Regions from separate parts of the Pseudomonas sp. GT1P32 genome, predicted to be linked through region 1. Evidence: riboswitches for the same ligand, from Rfam matches in the RefSeq annotation. Region 1 holds a riboswitch; the other holds the start of a gene.
What was found. A riboswitch is a leader RNA that binds a small molecule or an ion and turns the genes downstream of it on or off. The one in region 1 is predicted to bind cobalamin.
Positions count from the first base shown of each region.

Region 1 (8,493 bases):
CAAGCGTGTTCTGCAACCCGAGCATTTGGCGCGTAACCCCTAGTTCGCAGAGGTCGTCATGACCGCCCGCACACTCAATCTCGACGATTCCCTGTATCAATACCTGCTCGACGTTTCCCTTAGGGAAACGCCGCCGCTCAAGCGTTTGCGCGATGAAACCCAGGCGCTGCCGATGGCGCGCTGGCAGGTGGCGCCGGAGCAGGGGCAGTTCCTCGCATTGCTGGTAAAACTCACCGGCGCGAGGCGCTTGCTGGAAGTCGGCACCTTCACCGGTTACAGCGCGTTGTGCATGGCGGCGGCATTGCCGGATGACGGTTCGCTGATTTGCTGTGATATCCCCGGCGACTACAACGCCACGGCGCTCCGTTACTGGAAGGACGCGGGCGTTGCCGAACGAATTGACCTGCGCCTGGCGCCCGCGCTGGAAACCCTGGCTGGGCTGGATCAACCCGGGCAATTCGATTTTATTTTCATTGATGCCGACAAGGCCAACTATCCGGCCTACCTGGAGCACGCGTTGCGTCTGCTGCGCGTCGGTGGTCTGGCGGTGTTCGATAACACCCTGTGGAGTGGGCGGGTGCTGGAGCCGAATCCCGAAAGCGCAGACACCCGCGCTATTCAGGCGCTCAATCGCGCCTTGAAGGATGACTCGCGTGTGGATCTGTCGCTGTTGCCGCTGGGCGATGGATTGACCCTCTGCCGCAAGCGATAAACCCTGACACCAATCAACTGTGGGAGCGGGCTTGCTCGCGAAAGCGGTGTGTCAGTCAAATTTAAATCGAATGACACACCGCTTTCGCGAGCAAGCCCGCTCCCACATTGGTTATGTGTATGCCGGTTACTTAACTGCCGACACCCGCCACACCTTATTCCCCACATCATCCGCCACCAGCAAATCCCCCTGCTGATCAATCACCACACCCACCGGCCGGCCCATGGCTTTTTCCTCGTCATTGAGGAAGCCCGTGAGCACGTCAATCGGTTTACCGTTCGGTTTGCCAGCATTGAACGGCACAAAAATCACTTTGTAACCACTGTGCGGCTTGCGGTTCCATGAACCATGCTGGCCAATGAACGCGCCTTCCTTGAATTGCGCTGGCAGTCTGTTGCCTTCAGCGAACGTCAGGCCCAGTGAGGCGGTATGCGGGCCGACCGCGTAGTCCGGAGCAATGGCCTTGGCCACCAGGTCCGGGTTTTGTGGCTCGACGCGAATGTCGATGTGCTGGCCGTAATAGCTGTAAGGCCAGCCGTAGAACCCGCCGTCCTTCACCGAAGTGATGTAGTCCGGCACCAGGTCGCTGCCGATTTCATCCCGCTCGTTGACGGCTGTCCAGAGCGCGCCACTGTGCGGCTCCCAGGCCAAACCATTTGGATTGCGAATCCCCGAGGCGAAAATCCGATGGTTGCCGGTGGCGCGATCCACTTCCCAGATTGCCGCGCGACCTTCTTCCTGATCCATGCCGTTTTCGGCGACGTTGCTATTGGAGCCCACCGTGACGTACAGCTTGCTGCCGTCTTTGCTGGCGATGACGTTTTTCGTCCAGTGGTGATTCAGCGTGCCACCCGGCAGATCAACCACTTTGATCGGCGGCGACTTGATGGCCGTGGCGCCGTCCTCGTAGTGAAATCGCAGCAAGCGGTCCGTGTCGGCGACATACAGGTCATTACCGACCAGCGTCATGCCGAAGGGCGAATTGAGGTTTTCCAGAAACACTGTGCGGGTTTCGGCGATGCCGTCGTGGTCCTTGTCTCGCAGCAACGTGATGCGGTTCGGGCTCGGGACGCCGGCACCAGCGCGCCCCATGACTTTCTTCATGACCCAGCCTCTAACGCCTTTGCCATCATCGGGTTTGGGCGGCGCATTGGTTTCGGCGACGAGCACGTCGCCATTCGGCAGCACGTACAACCAACGCGGGTGATCGAGGTTTTCAGCAAATGCCGCCACTTGCGTTCCCGCTGCCGCTGTGGGTTTTGCGCCGTTCGGCCAGCCGATTGCCGGGGCGATGTTCACTGTCGGGATCAGGGTCTTGTTCGGTTCTGGCAGTCGAGGGGACGGGCCGGTGCCGTCGGAGACTTTCAGGGTGGAGGTCTCGCCGCAGGCGGCGAGCCCTCCTGTGAGGGCGATGACGAGAACGAGCCGGGGCTTGTGCATGCTGATCTTCCCTATAAATGCAGTGACCTGATCAATAGAGAAGTGCAAACCCGCGATGGTTCAACCGGTCAGCCGCTTGCTTCCTTGAACAGTACGGCGATGCCGGGATGATAGTTGCCCGCTTCGTTGCGCAACTTGCGGTAGGCGTAGGGGAAATACCAGGCGACCGCGCAGGTGTGTTCCTTTTGCAGGTCGTCGACCATGTCCTGGAGTTCTTCCGGCGTGGCGCCGTGCTGGGCCTTTTGTGGAGCGACGAACAGGCAGCCGAGTTTGAGGTCGCTGGCGTAGCTGATGCGCTTGGCGTCGCTGGTGATATCGGCCAGGGCCTGGGTCAGGTTCAAGCTGTTGACCCGTGGCCAGCGTTGCGTGGCTTGAAGGTAGGCGCGCTCCTCACTGGAGGCGATGAACAGGTCGGCGCGGGCGTTGCGTTCGCCTTCCTCGTTTTGTTTGCGGGTGGGTGTGTTCTGCAGCGTGACCATTTCCGCCATCCACGCGGCAGCCGAGAGCAAGCCGAGGTTGGCTTTTTCGTCGTACCAGTAAGGCGTGTCGTTATCGCCGCGCACCGCGTTGTAGCGGTCGATACAGTCAAACCAGCGCTCCAGCACCGGGCGCAGGAATTCCAGCTTCGGATTGCTGATGGTCATGCCTTGCATGTGGCTCACCCTTGTTATTGTGTTGTCAGGTTGTGGCGCTTTGATATCACTGCTAGGAGTGTGGCACAAGATTGGCGTCATTTTATTGATCGACGGCAGTTATTCGCCCGACGGTCTCCCGGCTTTAATTGACGCTCCACCCCCAACCCTCTAACCTTCGCGGCTTGTTTCAGGTGCTCTGTGGCGTCGGTCGACAGAGTGAAACAGGGAAGCCGGTGAGTGCGCTCGTTCAACCCATGAACAACCACGATCCCGGCGCTGCCCCCGCAACGGTAAATGAGTGAAGGCTGCGCCTTGAGCCACTGTGTCGAATGTCGATATGGGAAGGCGCGCAGTCAGGCGAAACGCCGCTCATGAGCCCGGAGACCGGCCTGATCCATTCAGCGGCATCACGGTGGGCGATGCCAGGCTTCTTGCCGTCTATTCTTGTGCCTGCCCGCCGTTATCCAGCCTCAACGGAGAGCTCCCCCATGACTGATACTCCCGATCGTGACGAACGCCATCTGGCGCGCATGCTGCGCAAAAAAGCCGTGATCGACGAACGCATCGCCAATTCCCCGAATGAATGCGGCCTGCTGCTGGTGCTGACCGGCAACGGCAAGGGCAAAAGCAGCTCGGCCTTCGGCATGCTCGCCCGCTCGATGGGCCACGGCATGCAGTGCGGCGTGGTGCAGTTCATCAAGGGGCGCAGCAGCACGGGCGAAGAGTTGTTCTTCCGCCGCTTCCCGGAGCAGGTGCGTTTTCATGTGATGGGCGAGGGCTTTACCTGGGAAACCCAGGACCGCCAGCGTGACATCGCCGCCGCCGAAGCCGCGTGGGAAGTGTCCCGCGAACTGTTGCGCGATCCGTCGATCGGCCTGGTGGTGCTCGATGAACTGAACATCGCCCTCAAGCACGGCTACCTCGACCTCGATCAGGTGCTCAGCGACTTGCAGGCGCGTCCGCCGATGCAACACGTGGTCGTCACGGGTCGCGGCGCCAAGCCGGAAATGATCGAACTGGCCGACACCGTCACTGAAATGGGCGTCATCAAGCACGCCTTCCAGGCCGGGATCAAAGCGCAAAAAGGCGTCGAGCTGTGAATCAACCACGTCATTGCCCGGCGGTCTTGATTGCCGCGCCGGCCTCCGGTCAGGGCAAGACCACCGTCACCGCCGCGCTGGCCCGTTTGCATCGCAATCAGGGACGCAAGGTGCGCGTGTTCAAATGCGGCCCGGACTTTCTCGACCCGATGATTCTCGAACGTGCCAGCGGTGCGCCGGTGTATCAACTGGACATGTGGATGGTCGGCGAGGAGGAAAGTCGTCGATTGTTGTGGGAAGCCGCCGGTGAAGCGGATCTGATCCTGATCGAAGGTGTCATGGGCCTGTTCGACGGCACGCCGTCCAGCGCCGATCTGGCGCGGCACTTCGGTGTGCCGGTGCTCGGGGTGATCGACGGCACGGCGATGGCGCAGACCTTTGGTGCGCTGGCGTTGGGGCTGGCGAAGTATCAGCCGGACTTGCCGTTCGCCGGCGTGCTGGCAAACCGCGTGGGCACCTTGCGCCATGCGCAATTGCTTGAAGGCAGCCTCACGGAAGGCTTGCGTTGGTACGGCGCGTTGTCCCGGGAAACCGGGATCGAGCTGCCGAGCCGGCATCTTGGTCTGGTGCAAGCCAGCGAGCTGAACGACCTCGACCTGCGCCTCGATGCTGCGGCCGAATCGCTGGCCAACAGCTGCGACGTTACGCTGCCGCCGCCTGTGGAATTCGCCGCTCCAGAAGTGAATGCCGCCGAGCCGTTGCTGGCCGGTGTCCGAATCGCCGTGGCCCGTGATGAGGCGTTCGCTTTCACCTACGGCGCGAGCCTGGATTTGCTCCGGGCCATGGGCGCCGAATTGTCATTCTTCTCGCCGATCCGCGACACGCAATTGCCGGAGGCTGACAGTCTCTATCTGCCGGGCGGCTACCCGGAATTGCACCATGTGGCGCTGTCTCGGAATACTCAAATGCTCAACGCCATCCGCGCTCATCACGCGGCGGGTAAGCCGTTGCTGGCCGAGTGTGGCGGCATGTTGTATTTGCTCGATTCGTTGACCGATGTCGAAGGCACGCGGGCGGAGCTGGTTGGTTTGCTGACCGGTGATGCAGTGATGCAGAAACGATTGGCGGCGCTGGCGTTGCAGGCGGTTGACTTGCCGGAAGGTTCGCTGCGCGGGCACACCTATCACCATTCGTTGACCAGCACCGAGCTGGAGCCGATTGCTCGCGGCCTGAGCCCGAATGGCGGACGCGGGGCGGAGGCGGTTTATCGTGAGGGGCGGATGACCGCTTCTTACGTGCATTTTTATTTTCCGTCGAATCCGACTGCGATTGCCGCGTTGTTTGCGCCTGACCTTCAGACCGCCTTCGCGAGCAGGCTCACTCCTACAGTTGACCGTGTATTACCTGAAGAAATGCAAATCCCTGTGGGAGCGAGCCTGCTCGCGAAGAGGCCATGACCGACAACGCATTCAGTCAGGCCGAACGGGAAGCGGTTTATCGCGCGATAGCCGAACGCCGCGACATGCGCCACTTCAGCGGCGGCACCGTCGAGCCTGAGTTGCTCCGGCGTCTGCTCGACGCCGCGCACCATGCGCCAAGCGTCGGCTTGATGCAGCCCTGGCGGTTCATCCGCATCAGTGACCGGGCCCTGCGCAGCAAGATTCAGTTGCTGGTGGAAGAGGAACGCATGCGCACCGCCGAAGCCCTCGGCGAGCGCACCGACGAATTCATGAAGCTGAAAGTCGAAGGCATCAACGACTGCGCCGAGGTGCTGGTCGCTGCGCTGATGGACGATCGCGAGCGGCACATCTTTGGCCGTCGCACCTTGCCGGAAATGGACATGGCGTCGTTGTCCTGCGCGATCCAAAACCTGTGGCTGGCGTCCCGTGCCGAAGGACTCGGCATGGGCTGGGTCTCTTTGTTCGAGCCGCAAGCCCTGGCCGACCTGCTGGGCTTGCCCGCCGGGGCCAAGCCTTTGGCTGTTCTTTGCCTGGGCCCGGTCAAGGAATTCTATCCGGCGCCGATGCTGGTACTCGAAGGCTGGGCGCAAGCGCGCCCGCTCAGTGAAATGCTGTACGAAAATTATTGGGGAGTGAGTCAATGAGTGTGGCGTTGTTGAGTGTCGCCGCAGTTGCGCTGGATGCGCTGCTGGGTGAACCCAAACGCTGGCATCCGCTGGTGGCGTTCGGCCGTTTTGCCGACCGCATCGAGCAACGTTTCAATGGTGGCGGGCGCGGCTGGCGCAGCCACGGCGTCACGGCATGGGTGATTGCGGTGTTGCCGCTGACCTTGCTGGCTACGGCGTTTTCCTGGGCGCCTTACGTTGGCTGGGTCGTCGAGATTCTCGCGCTCTATTGCGCCCTTGGCCTGCGCAGTCTCGGTGAACACGTCGAGCCGGTCGCCAAGGCGCTGCGCAGTGATGATCTGGAGGAGGCGCGCACACGCGTCGGCTATCTGGTCAGTCGCCAGACCAGCGAACTGGATCAAACCGAAGTGGCCCGTGCCGCTACCGAATCGGTGTTGGAGAACGGCAGCGACGCGGTGTTTGCCGCGCTGTTCTGGTTTGCCGTGGCCGGTGCGCCCGGCGTGGTGCTCTACCGATTGAGCAATACGCTGGATGCGATGTGGGGCTATCGCAACGAACGCTTCGAACGGTTTGGCTGGGCGGCGGCGAAAATCGACGACGTGCTCAACTACATTCCGGCGCGGCTGGTGGCATTGACCTACGCGCTGCTGGGCAAAACCCGACTTGCACTGAAATGCTGGCGCACCCAGGGCCCGACCTGGGACAGCCCGAACGCCGGGCCGGTGATGGCTGCGGGGGCCGGTGCGCTGGGTGTCGAGTTGGGTGGGGCGGCGATTTATCAAGGTGAATTGCATCAGCGTCCGCAGCTGGGCGAAGGCGTGCCGGCGGACGCCGACTCCATCGACCGTGGCTGGCAATTGGTCCAGCGCGGGGTATGGTTATGGCTGCTGATTCTCTGCGTGGGAGCTGAATTCTATGCTTGAACACGGTGGACGGTTGCGCAAGGCCGCGCTCGAATACGGCATCGCCGAAGCCGATTGGCTTGACCTGTCCAGCGGCCTCGCGCCCTGGCCGTTTCCGGTCCCGGACATTCCGTTGCGCGCCTGGGCGCGGTTACCGGAAACCGATGACGGTCTGGAGCAGGCCGCCTGTGATTATTACGGCGCCGCGCAGGTGCTGCCGGTGGCCGGTTCGCAAATGGCGATCCAGTTGCTGCCGCGTTTGCGGCGGGTCGGCAAGGTTGGCGTGCTGTCGCCGTGTTACGCCGAGCACGCCGAAGCCTGGCGTCGCAACGGTTACATCGTGCGTGAAGTGCTGGAGCAGGAAGTCGACTTCTTCCTCGACAGTCTCGATGTGCTGGTGGTGGTCAACCCGAACAATCCGACGGGCTTGAGCCTGACCCCGAGCCGTCTGCTCGACTGGCATTCCAGACTGGCGCAGCGCGGCGGCTGGCTGGTGGTCGACGAAGCCTTCATGGACAACACGCCGCAGCTGAGTCTGGCGCCATGTGCCCATATGGTGGGCTTGATCGTGCTGCGTTCCTTCGGCAAGTTTTTTGGTCTGGCCGGGGTGCGCTTGGGCTTCGTACTGGCGGAGCGCAAGTTGCTCAAGTTGCTCGCCGAACAAGTCGGACCCTGGGCCGTCAGCGGGCCGACCCGCGTGTTGGGGCAAGCCTGCCTGCAGGATACCGAAGGCCACGCCAGGCAGCGTCTGCGTACCGAAGAAGCCAGCAAACGGCTGGCGCTGTTGCTTGAAGAACACGGCTTCAAACCTCAAGGCGGTTGCGCGTTGTTTCAATGGCTGGTGACCGAGTGCGCCGAAGAGCTGCATGAGTTCATGGCCCGGCGCGGCATCCTGCTGCGGTTGTTCACCCACAACAGCAGTCTGCGTTTCGGCCTGCCCGGCGAAGAAGCCGACTGGACCCGTCTCGCGCAAGCGTTTACAGATTACGCCAAGGAAAGCCGATGACTACGCTGATGGTGCAAGGCACTACATCGGACGCCGGTAAAAGCACGCTGGTGACGGCGTTGTGTCGCTGGGTCACGCGGCAGGGCGTGCGCGTGGTGCCGTTCAAGCCGCAGAACATGGCGCTCAACAGCGCCGTGACCGCTGACGGTGGCGAGATCGGCCGTGCGCAAGCCGTGCAGGCTCAGGCCGCCAACCTCGAACCGCACACCGACATGAACCCGGTATTGCTCAAACCCAACAGCGACACCGGCGCTCAGGTGATCATCCATGGGCGCGCCGTCACGACCATGAGCGCGGTCGCCTATCACGACTACAAAGCCATCGCCATGCAAGCGGTGCTGGCCTCCCATGCGCGACTGAGCGCGGTGTACCCAGTGGTCATGGTCGAAGGCGCAGGCTCTCCGGCCGAGATCAATCTGCGCGCCGGCGACATCGCCAACATGGGGTTCGCCGAGGCAGTGGATTGCCCTGTTGTATTGATCGCCGACATCAATCGCGGCGGGGTATTCGCGCATCTGGTAGGCACCCTCGAACTGCTGTCGCCGAGCGAGCAGGCACGGATCAAAGGCTTCATCATCAACCGTTTTCGCGGCGACATTGCGCTGCTGCAACCGGGCCTCGACTGGCTGGAAGCGCGTACCGGCAAACCGGTGATTGGCGTTCTGCCGTACG
Region 1 is NZ_CM142704.1:2,541,481-2,549,973, reverse strand. Features, by position in the region: gene ACYZUC_RS11660 (C40 family peptidase) at 1-43, shown strand, start outside; gene ACYZUC_RS11655 (O-methyltransferase) at 59-712, shown strand; gene ACYZUC_RS11650 (PQQ-dependent sugar dehydrogenase) at 839-2,152, opposite strand; gene ACYZUC_RS11645 (hypothetical protein) at 2,221-2,805, opposite strand; cobalamin riboswitch at 2,960-3,194, shown strand; gene cobO (cob(I)yrinic acid a,c-diamide adenosyltransferase) at 3,276-3,887, shown strand; gene ACYZUC_RS11635 (cobyrinate a,c-diamide synthase) at 3,884-5,284, shown strand; gene bluB (5,6-dimethylbenzimidazole synthase) at 5,281-5,931, shown strand; gene cbiB (adenosylcobinamide-phosphate synthase CbiB) at 5,928-6,836, shown strand; gene cobD (threonine-phosphate decarboxylase CobD) at 6,829-7,821, shown strand; gene ACYZUC_RS11615 (cobyric acid synthase) at 7,818-8,493, shown strand, end outside.

Region 2 (8,493 bases), 1.1 Mb from region 1:
CAGGCCTTTACGGCGGGATTCGGCCAGGTCCATGGCCAGCAGCACGCCGTTAGTGCCGGCGTAGGCTTTGACACGGAAATCGTCCTGACTGTTTGTGGCTAGAACACGCATGCTTCACTCCTGTGAATGGCTGCCTGGATAGCATAGGGCAGCGCTGCAGATTGATCGTGAGTATTCGTTACCGAGGTGATGCCTTCGCGGGCAAGCCTCGCTCCTACAGGTTACGCATTGTCCCTGTAGGAGCGAGGCTTGCCCGCGAAGAGGCCAGCACAGACACTGTAAAAATCAGCCTGAAACCAGCTCATCGATATGCCGATAATCCGTTTGCAGCTCCGTCGCCAACTGCCGCGCCCGCCCCAACCGGATCGGGCCACGCTCGATGTCGATCAGCAGCCCCGGACACGCCAGCTCCGGCAACCCCGACCACTCCTTCAACCGGCCATCGGTCACCAGCAACAACCGTTGCTGCTCCGCCGGAAAGCGTTTTTGCCGGACCGCGAGCCATCGCCCCGCTTCGCCCAATGCCGCCAGCAACGGCGTACCGCCGCCCGCGCCAAGGCCATCGAGCCAGTGGCGCAACCCGCTGGAAGCTTTCAACCCTTGCACTTGCCACTTCGGCGCATGGCCGCTGGCCGTCAGCAACGCCAGGTGCGCACGCTGGCGATAAGCGTCGTCGAACAACTGCGCCAACAGCCCCTTGGCGTCGCTCAAGGCCTGGTGGCGGCGCGTCGAGGCCGAGGCGTCGACGATCACCAGCCACAGTTCATGGGGCGAACGGGTGCGCAATTGAAACAGCACATCCTGGCGTTGGCGCGGGCGGCCGTTGAGCAAGGTGCCGGGCCAATTGATCGAGCCGCTGCGGGCGGCATGACGCTTACCCTGTTTGCCGTGGTCCAGCCGTCCGGCGCGGGGCCTGGCATTCGCCCCCGCGTCAGATCGAGGGCGAATGCCTAGGGCTTTTTTGGCCAGCTCGGCACTTCACGTCGAGCGCCGACCGGCAGCGCCTGCGCCGGCATTTCACCCCATTGGCCCTGGCCTTCGCTCGGGCTGGATTGTTGCGGGGCGGGTTGTCGGGCCTGTTGCGGCGCCGGTGGCGACTGTTCGCGACGACGATGGCGCAAGGCGAACTCGGCAACGGCATCGATATCTTCCTCGGCAATGGCGCTCGCCCCCCGCCAAGCCGCATGGGCACGGGCGGCACGCAGCCAGACCAGATCGGCGCGCAGGCCATCGACACCGGCGGCGAAACAGCGCTCGGTAATCTGTGCCAGCGCCTCATCGTCGAGGGGGATGCTCGCCAGTGTGCTGCGCGCTGTCTGGCAACGCTCACGCAATGACTGCTGCTGGCTTTCCCACTCGGCGCAGAAGCGTTGCGGATCGCTGTCGAAATCCAGCCGCCGACGGATAATCTGCCCACGCTGAGCGGGTTCGGTATGACCGCTGAGGGCGACGTTCAGGCCAAAGCGGTCGAGCAGTTGCGGACGCAACTCGCCCTCTTCCGGATTCATGGTGCCGATCAACACGAACTTTGCCGAATGCCGATGGGAAATGCCGTCACGCTCGATCAGGTTGGTGCCGCTGGCGGCGACGTCGAGTAGCAAGTCCACCAGGTGATCGGGCAGCAGATTGACTTCATCGACGTAGAGCACGCCGCCGTCAGCCTTGGCCAGTACGCCGGGAGAAAACTGCGCACGACCTTCGCTCAGGGCAGCGTCAAGGTCGAGGGTGCCGACCAGCCGTTCTTCAGTGGCACCCAGCGGCAAGGTGACGAACTGACCGCTGGCGAGCAGGTCCGCGAGGCCTCGGGCCAGGGTGGATTTGGCCATGCCACGCGGGCCTTCGATCAGCACACCGCCGATTTTCGGGTCGATGGCGGTGAGGTACAGGGCGAGTTTGAGATCGTCGGCGCCGACCACGGCGGATAAGGGGAAATGCGGGGTGTCGGTCATGTCGGGGTTTCTCAGTGTGGTCGGTGGTGTCTTTTCGTACGTCTTCGCGGGCAAGCCTCGCTCCTACAGATTTACGCCAATCTGTAGGAGCGAGGTTTGCCCGCGATCGAGGACGAAGTCCTCGCAGCGATTTCTGATCTAACTGTCTTCTTCTATGTCCAGCAGCAGGTTTTCCAGAGCCTCTTTATAAGCTCCGGGCTCCTGCCACATCCCCCGCTGCTGCGCTTCCAGCATGCGCTCGGTCATGTCGCGCAACGCATGAGGATTGTGCTCGCGCACAAAATCCCGGGTCGCCGGGTCCAGCAAATACGCATCGGCCAGCAACGCGTATTGGTGATCGTCGATCAACTGCGTCGTCGCGTCGAAGGCGAACAGGTTATCGACCGTCGCCGCCAGTTCAAACGCACCTTTGTAGCCGTGGCGCTTCACGCCGTCGATCCATTTCGGATTGGCCGCCCGCGAGCGGATCACCCGGTTCAGCTCTTCCTTCAACGTACGGACTTTCGGCAAGTCCGGCTGGCTGTGATCGCCATGGTAACTGGCCGCCGCTGCACCGCTGAGGCTTTCCACGGCCGCGAGCATACCGCCCTGGAACTGGTAATAGTCGTTGGAGTCGAGCAAATCATGCTCGCGGTTGTCCTGATTTTGCAGCACGGCCTGAACCTGGCTCAGGCGCTGGGCGAACTGCTCGCGGGCCGCCGTGCCTTCGTCGGCACCGCCGTAAGCGTAGCCGCCCCAGTTGAGGTAAACCTCGGCCAGGTCCTCGCGGCTCTGCCACAAACGACCATCGATTGCCCCTTGCACGCCAGCACCGTAAGTACCGGGTTTGGCGCCGAAGATGCGCCAACCGGCCTGTCGTTTGGCCGCTTCTTCATCAAGGCCCGATTGCAGCAACGCCTCGCGTTCGGCGCGGACCTTGGCCGCCAATGGATTGAGGTCGTCCGGTTCATCCAGCGCAGCGACTGCCCGCACCGCTGCATCGAACAGGCGAATAAGATTGGCAAAGGCATCACGGAAGAACCCGGACACGCGCAAGGTCACGTCCACGCGTGGGCGGTCGAGCAGGCTCAGCGGCAGAATTTCGAAGTCATCGACCCGCTGACTGCCCGTCGCCCAGACCGGGCGCACACCCATCAGCGCCATGGCTTGCGCGATGTCGTCGCCGCCGGTGCGCATGGTCGCGGTGCCCCAGACCGACAGGCCGAGCTGACGCAGGTGATCGCCGTGGTCCTGCAAGTGCCGCTCGAGAATCAGGTTCGCCGACTGGAAACCGATGCGCCACGCGGTGGTGGTCGGCAGGTTGCGCACGTCCACCGAATAGAAATTGCGTCCTGTCGGCAGCACGTCCAGACGCCCGCGACTCGGCGCGCCGCTGGGGCCTGCGGGGACGAAACGACCGCTGAGGGCGTCGAGCAGGCCGCGCATTTCCGCCGGGCCGCAGGCGTCGAGCCTTGGCGCAACCACTTCGCGCAGGTTGTCGAGGATGGCGCTCACATCAGACCAATCCGCCCCCTGTAGGAGCGAGCCTGCTCGCGAATGCGGTGTGTCAGGCAAATCAATGTCGACTGACATTCCGCTATCGCGAGCAGGCTCACTCCCACAGGGATCGGGGTTGGTATTCAAAATTTCGGAAATCAGTTGAGCGGCGAACAGTTCGAGGCGTTCGCGAGTATCGCCGGCTGTTCGCCAGGCTTCGTCACTGACAGATTGCAGGGCATCCGGTCGTGGCCCGATCCAAGGCTCGGCCAACGCGCAATCCAGCGGATCAAAGCCCAACCCAAACGCCTTGGCCAACGCCCGCAGCAGACTCGACTGCGCACCACGGCCATCGCCGCGTGGAATCCGCAACAAAGCCAACAAGGTGTCGATGCGCAGACGCCCGGTCGGCGATTCGCCAAAGATGTGCAAGCCATCGCGGATCTGCGACTCCTTCAGATCGCACAAATACGTGTCCAGACGCGGCAGCCAGATCGCTGCATCGGCGTCGCTGTCGAGCTTCTCGTCCAGTTGCAGTTCACGGTCGATGTGCGTGTCGCGCACCAATTGCAGAATGTCGCGCTGCAACTCACGGGCGCGGCGTGGGTCAAGCAATTGCGCTTCGTAATACTCGTCGGCGAGCAGTTCGAGGTTTCGTAGCGGGCCGTAGGTTTCGGCGCGGGTCAGCGGTGGCATCAGGTGATCGATGATCACCGCTTGCGTGCGGCGCTTGGCCTGGGCGCCCTCGCCCGGATCGTTGACGATGAACGGATAGATGTTCGGCAGTGGCCCGAGCAATGCGTCCGGCCAGCAATGCTCGGACAGTCCGACGCCTTTGCCCGGCAGCCATTCGAGGTTGCCATGCTTGCCGACGTGGATCACGCCGTGGGCGCCGTAGGTGTTGCGCAACCAGAAATAGAAGGCCAGATAACCATGAGGCGGCACCAGGTCCGGGTCGTGATAGACCGCGCTCGGGTCCACCTGATAACCGCGCGCCGGTTGAATGCCGACGAAGGTCAGGCCGAAACGCAGGCCGGCGATCATCATTCGCCCGTCACGGAACATCGGATCGTTTTGCGCGGTGCCCCAACGTTCCAGCACTGCCTGGCGATTAGCCTCGGGCAAGGCGTTGAACATCAGGTTGTAATCATCCAGCGCGAGGCTTTGCTGGCACGGGCGCTGATCGAGGGTGTCGAGGTCATTGCTGACGCCGCCGAGCAATTGCTGGATCAGTTCGGTGCCGCTGCCCGGCAGTTCGGCCGGCAGCGGGTAACCTTCTTGATGCAGCGCACGCAGAATATTCAGTGCAGCGGCGGGTGTGTCGAGGCCCACGCCGTTGCCGATGCGCCCGTCGCGGGTCGGGTAGTTGGCGAGGATCAGGGCGATGCGTTTCTCGCTGTTTGGCACCCGCGCCAGTTCGATCCAGCGCCGCGCCAGTTCGGCCACAAAGTCCATGCGTTCCGGTTGTGGTCGGTAGCACACCACGTCGGACTGACTGCGCTCGCTGCGCCACGCCAGGTCCTTGAAGCTGATCGGGCGACTGATGATCCGCCCGTCCAGCTCCGGCAGCGCGATGTGCATCGCCAGATCCCGCGGGCCGAGGCCTTGTTCGCTGGCACGCCAACCGGGTTCGTTGTCCTGGGCGCAGATGGCCTGGATCACCGGGATGTTGCGTCGAAACGGTCGCAAGTGCGGCGCTTCGGGGCTGGATTGGGCGAAACCGGTGGTGTTGAGAATCACCGAGGCTTCGACTTCATCCAGCCAGTCCTCGACCACCAAGAGGCAGCCGGGTTCTTTGAGACTGGCCACGGCAATCGGCAAGGGATTCAACCCCGCCGCTTGCAAACGCTGGCAGAAAACATCAATGAACGCGGTGTTCGCCGCCTGCAAATGCGAGCGGTAAAACAGCACCGCCGCCACCGGTTGATCGGCCTGCCAGTCGGCTTGCCAGTCTTTCAGTTCGACGGGGCTTTTTTGTGGGTGGTAAATCGCTGTGCGTGGCAGGGTTTGCGGTTCGGCCCACTTGTAGTCGCGCTCCAGCCAACGAGTGGCGAGGCAGCGAAACAGATCGAGCGCGTTGGCCATGCCGCCCTGACGCAAGTAATGCCAAAGCCGGTCGCGGTCTTCGGCAACCACCGTGCTCAGGTCGCTGAGTTCCGGGTCGGGGCGATCATCGCCGGGCACCAGAATCAGCTGCACGCCGCGCTGTGAGAGCTCGACCAACCGCTCGACGCCGTAGCGCCAATACGCAATGCCGCCGTGCAGCGAGATCAGAATCACCTTGGCGTGGCGCAGCACTTCGTCGACATACAAATCGACCGAGGCGTGGTTCTGCACCTGCATCGGGTTGGCCAGACGCACGCTCGGGTAATCGTCCGGCAACTGTTGCGCGGCTTCGGCGAGCAGCGCGAGGCTGGAATCGCCGCTGCACAGGATCACCAGCTCGGCAGGGGTTTGTCCAAGGTCGGCAATGTTGTCATCCGAGACGAAACCGCCGGGCTGGGTCCTGAGCAGGTGCATGGGTTAAACGCTGAGCGCGGCGCGCAGTTGCGCTTCGAGTTGCGCGGCGTCGAGCGCCTGGCCGATCAGCACCAGACGCGTGGTGCGCGCTTCGTCGACGCCCCACTGACGGTCGAAATGCTTGTCGAAGCGCGTGCCCACGCCCTGGATCAACAGGCGCATCGGCTTGTTCGGGATCGCCGCGAAACCCTTGACCCGCAGGATGCCGTGCTTGACCACCAGTTGCGTCAGCGCGTCCATCAGCAGGCTTTCGTCGGCCTGTGGCAGTTCGATGGAAATGGAGTCGAACGCGTCGTGATCGTGGTCGTCATGGTCATCGCCGTCGTGGTGATGATCGTGGTGGCTATGACGGCTGTCGATGTGTTCTTCGGAGCCGGCGCCGAGGCCGATCAGCACATCCAGTGGCAGGCGACCGCTGCTGGCTTCGATGACTTTGACGGCGGGCGGCAGTTCTTCGGCGACTTCCAGGCGTACGCGGGCCAGGTCTTCGGCGCTGATCAGGTCGGCCTTGTTGAGAATCACCAGGTCGGCGCTGGCCAGTTGGTCGGCGAACAGCTCGTGCAGCGGCGATTCGTGATCCAGGTTCGGGTCAAGTTTGCGCTGGGCATCCACTTGGTCCGGGAACGCGGCGAACGTGCCGGCCGCCACGGCCGGGCTGTCGACCACGGTGATCACCGCGTCAACCGTGCAGGCGCTGCGGATTTCCGGCCACTGGAAGGCCTGGACCAAAGGTTTTGGCAGGGCCAGACCCGAAGTTTCGATCAGGATGTGATCGAGGTCGCCGCGACGGGCGACCAGTTCGCGCATCACCGGGAAGAATTCTTCCTGGACGGTGCAGCACAGGCAGCCGTTGGCCAGTTCGTAGACGCGGCCGTTGGCTTCTTCTTCGGTGCAACCGATGGAGCACTGCTTGAGGATTTCGCCGTCGATGCCCAGCTCGCCGAACTCGTTGACGATCACCGCGATGCGACGGCCCTGCGCGTTATCGAGCATGTGCCGCAGCAAGGTGGTTTTGCCCGAGCCGAGGAAGCCGGTAACGATGGTGACGGGAAGTTTGGCCAGTGTTTTCATCGGATGCCCTTTGGCAAGGTGGCGGGCATACGGGACGACGACCGCAGCGACAGGCGCGCGGAAGAGTTCGCCACCGGATCACCCCGCCCGGTTGTAGTGAGAATTCGTGTCGAGGCAGGTCTCCTGGCTGACGGTGTGCCTGTCGCGAGACTGGCGTTGGCTGCGCCTTCCCGCGAACCCGTTGGACAGGTTTGCAGTGGCGTGGCAGCGAACATCACCGTTCACAGTTGCGGGGGCAGCCGCGGCATCGACCGCGTTCCCTTCTTAGCTCCGGCAAACGCCGAAGAACCTCGAATGCGCAAGGCTACGCATGGTGTGGGGGCGGGTCAATGTCTTGTGGCGTCCACCAGGACGCCTTCGCGGGCAAGCCTCGCTCCTACAGGTTGGCGGTGTTTCCTGTAGGAGCGAGGCTTGCCCGCGAAGGGAGCGACTCGGTTCCAAGTTGAGAACCCTTGCCAATTGACGCCCAACCCCCGCCCATGCTCTCCTACACACCTAGTTACGGGTGCCCTTCACAGGGTGAAACGGGAAACCGGTGATTCATGTGCTTTACTCAAAGCCATGTCAGTCCGGTGCTGCCCCCGCAACGGTAAGCGAGCGAAGCGTCAGATCCACTGTGCCAGCAGTTCGGCATGGGAAGGTGACGCTTGCAGGTTTCGGCTGACGCCAAAACCCCTCGTGAGCCCGGAGACCGGCCCGCAACACAAAGTGACGATTACGTTCACTGAATAACAAACCCGCGGCGGGCGGGCGCTGTTTGAATCTCTGCGAGCCCGATTCGCAGGGGTCTTCCATGCGCTCTATCCACCCGCTGACAGACCAGAGGGAAGCGCCATGTCGATCATCAGCAGCACCGGCCACACATCCGCCAGCACCACCACGACCACCCTGGCTCAACGCCTGACCGCTGCCGTCTGCGCATCGATCCTTGGCGCGTGCCTGGTGTATTTCGCCGGTTTCTCGCACATCGAAGCGGTGCACAACGCTGCGCACGATACCCGTCACAGCTCCGCCTTCCCGTGCCATTGAGACCTGCCGACATGATCAAGCGTATTGCGCAAACCGCAGGTTTCACAGGGCTGCTGGCCGCTCTGTTGCTGACCCTGCTGCAAAGCTTCTGGGTCGCTCCGCTGATTCTGCAGGCCGAGACTTACGAAAAATCCGAGCCGGCCGTTGTTGAAGTTCATGAACACGCCGCCGGTGCCGCCGCTCACACCCACGATGCCGAAGCCTGGGAGCCGGAAGACGGCTGGCAGCGCGTGCTGTCGACGACTGGCGGCAACCTGGTGGTGGCTGTCGGTTTCGCCCTGATGCTCGCGGGCCTCTACACGCTGCGCTCGCCGACCAAAACCTCGCAGGGTCTGCTCTGGGGCCTGGCCGGTTACGCCACTTTCGTGCTGGCACCGACCCTCGGCCTGCCGCCGGAACTGCCGGGCACGGCAGCAGCTGACCTGGCACAACGGCAAATCTGGTGGAT
Region 2 is NZ_CM142704.1:1,459,379-1,467,871, forward strand. Features, by position in the region: gene ACYZUC_RS06590 (phospholipase D-like domain-containing protein) at 1-111, opposite strand, end outside; gene ACYZUC_RS06595 (vWA domain-containing protein) at 286-897, opposite strand; gene ACYZUC_RS06600 (ATP-binding protein) at 951-1,949, opposite strand; gene cobN (cobaltochelatase subunit CobN) at 2,088-5,945, opposite strand; gene cobW (cobalamin biosynthesis protein CobW) at 5,949-7,016, opposite strand; cobalamin riboswitch at 7,113-7,324, opposite strand; cobalamin riboswitch at 7,503-7,730, shown strand; gene ACYZUC_RS06615 (CbtB domain-containing protein) at 7,851-8,045, shown strand; gene ACYZUC_RS06620 (CbtA family protein) at 8,057-8,493, shown strand, end outside.
Region 2: another riboswitch for cobalamin. It lies ahead of cobW (cobalamin biosynthesis protein CobW); the one in region 1 lies ahead of cobO (cob(I)yrinic acid a,c-diamide adenosyltransferase).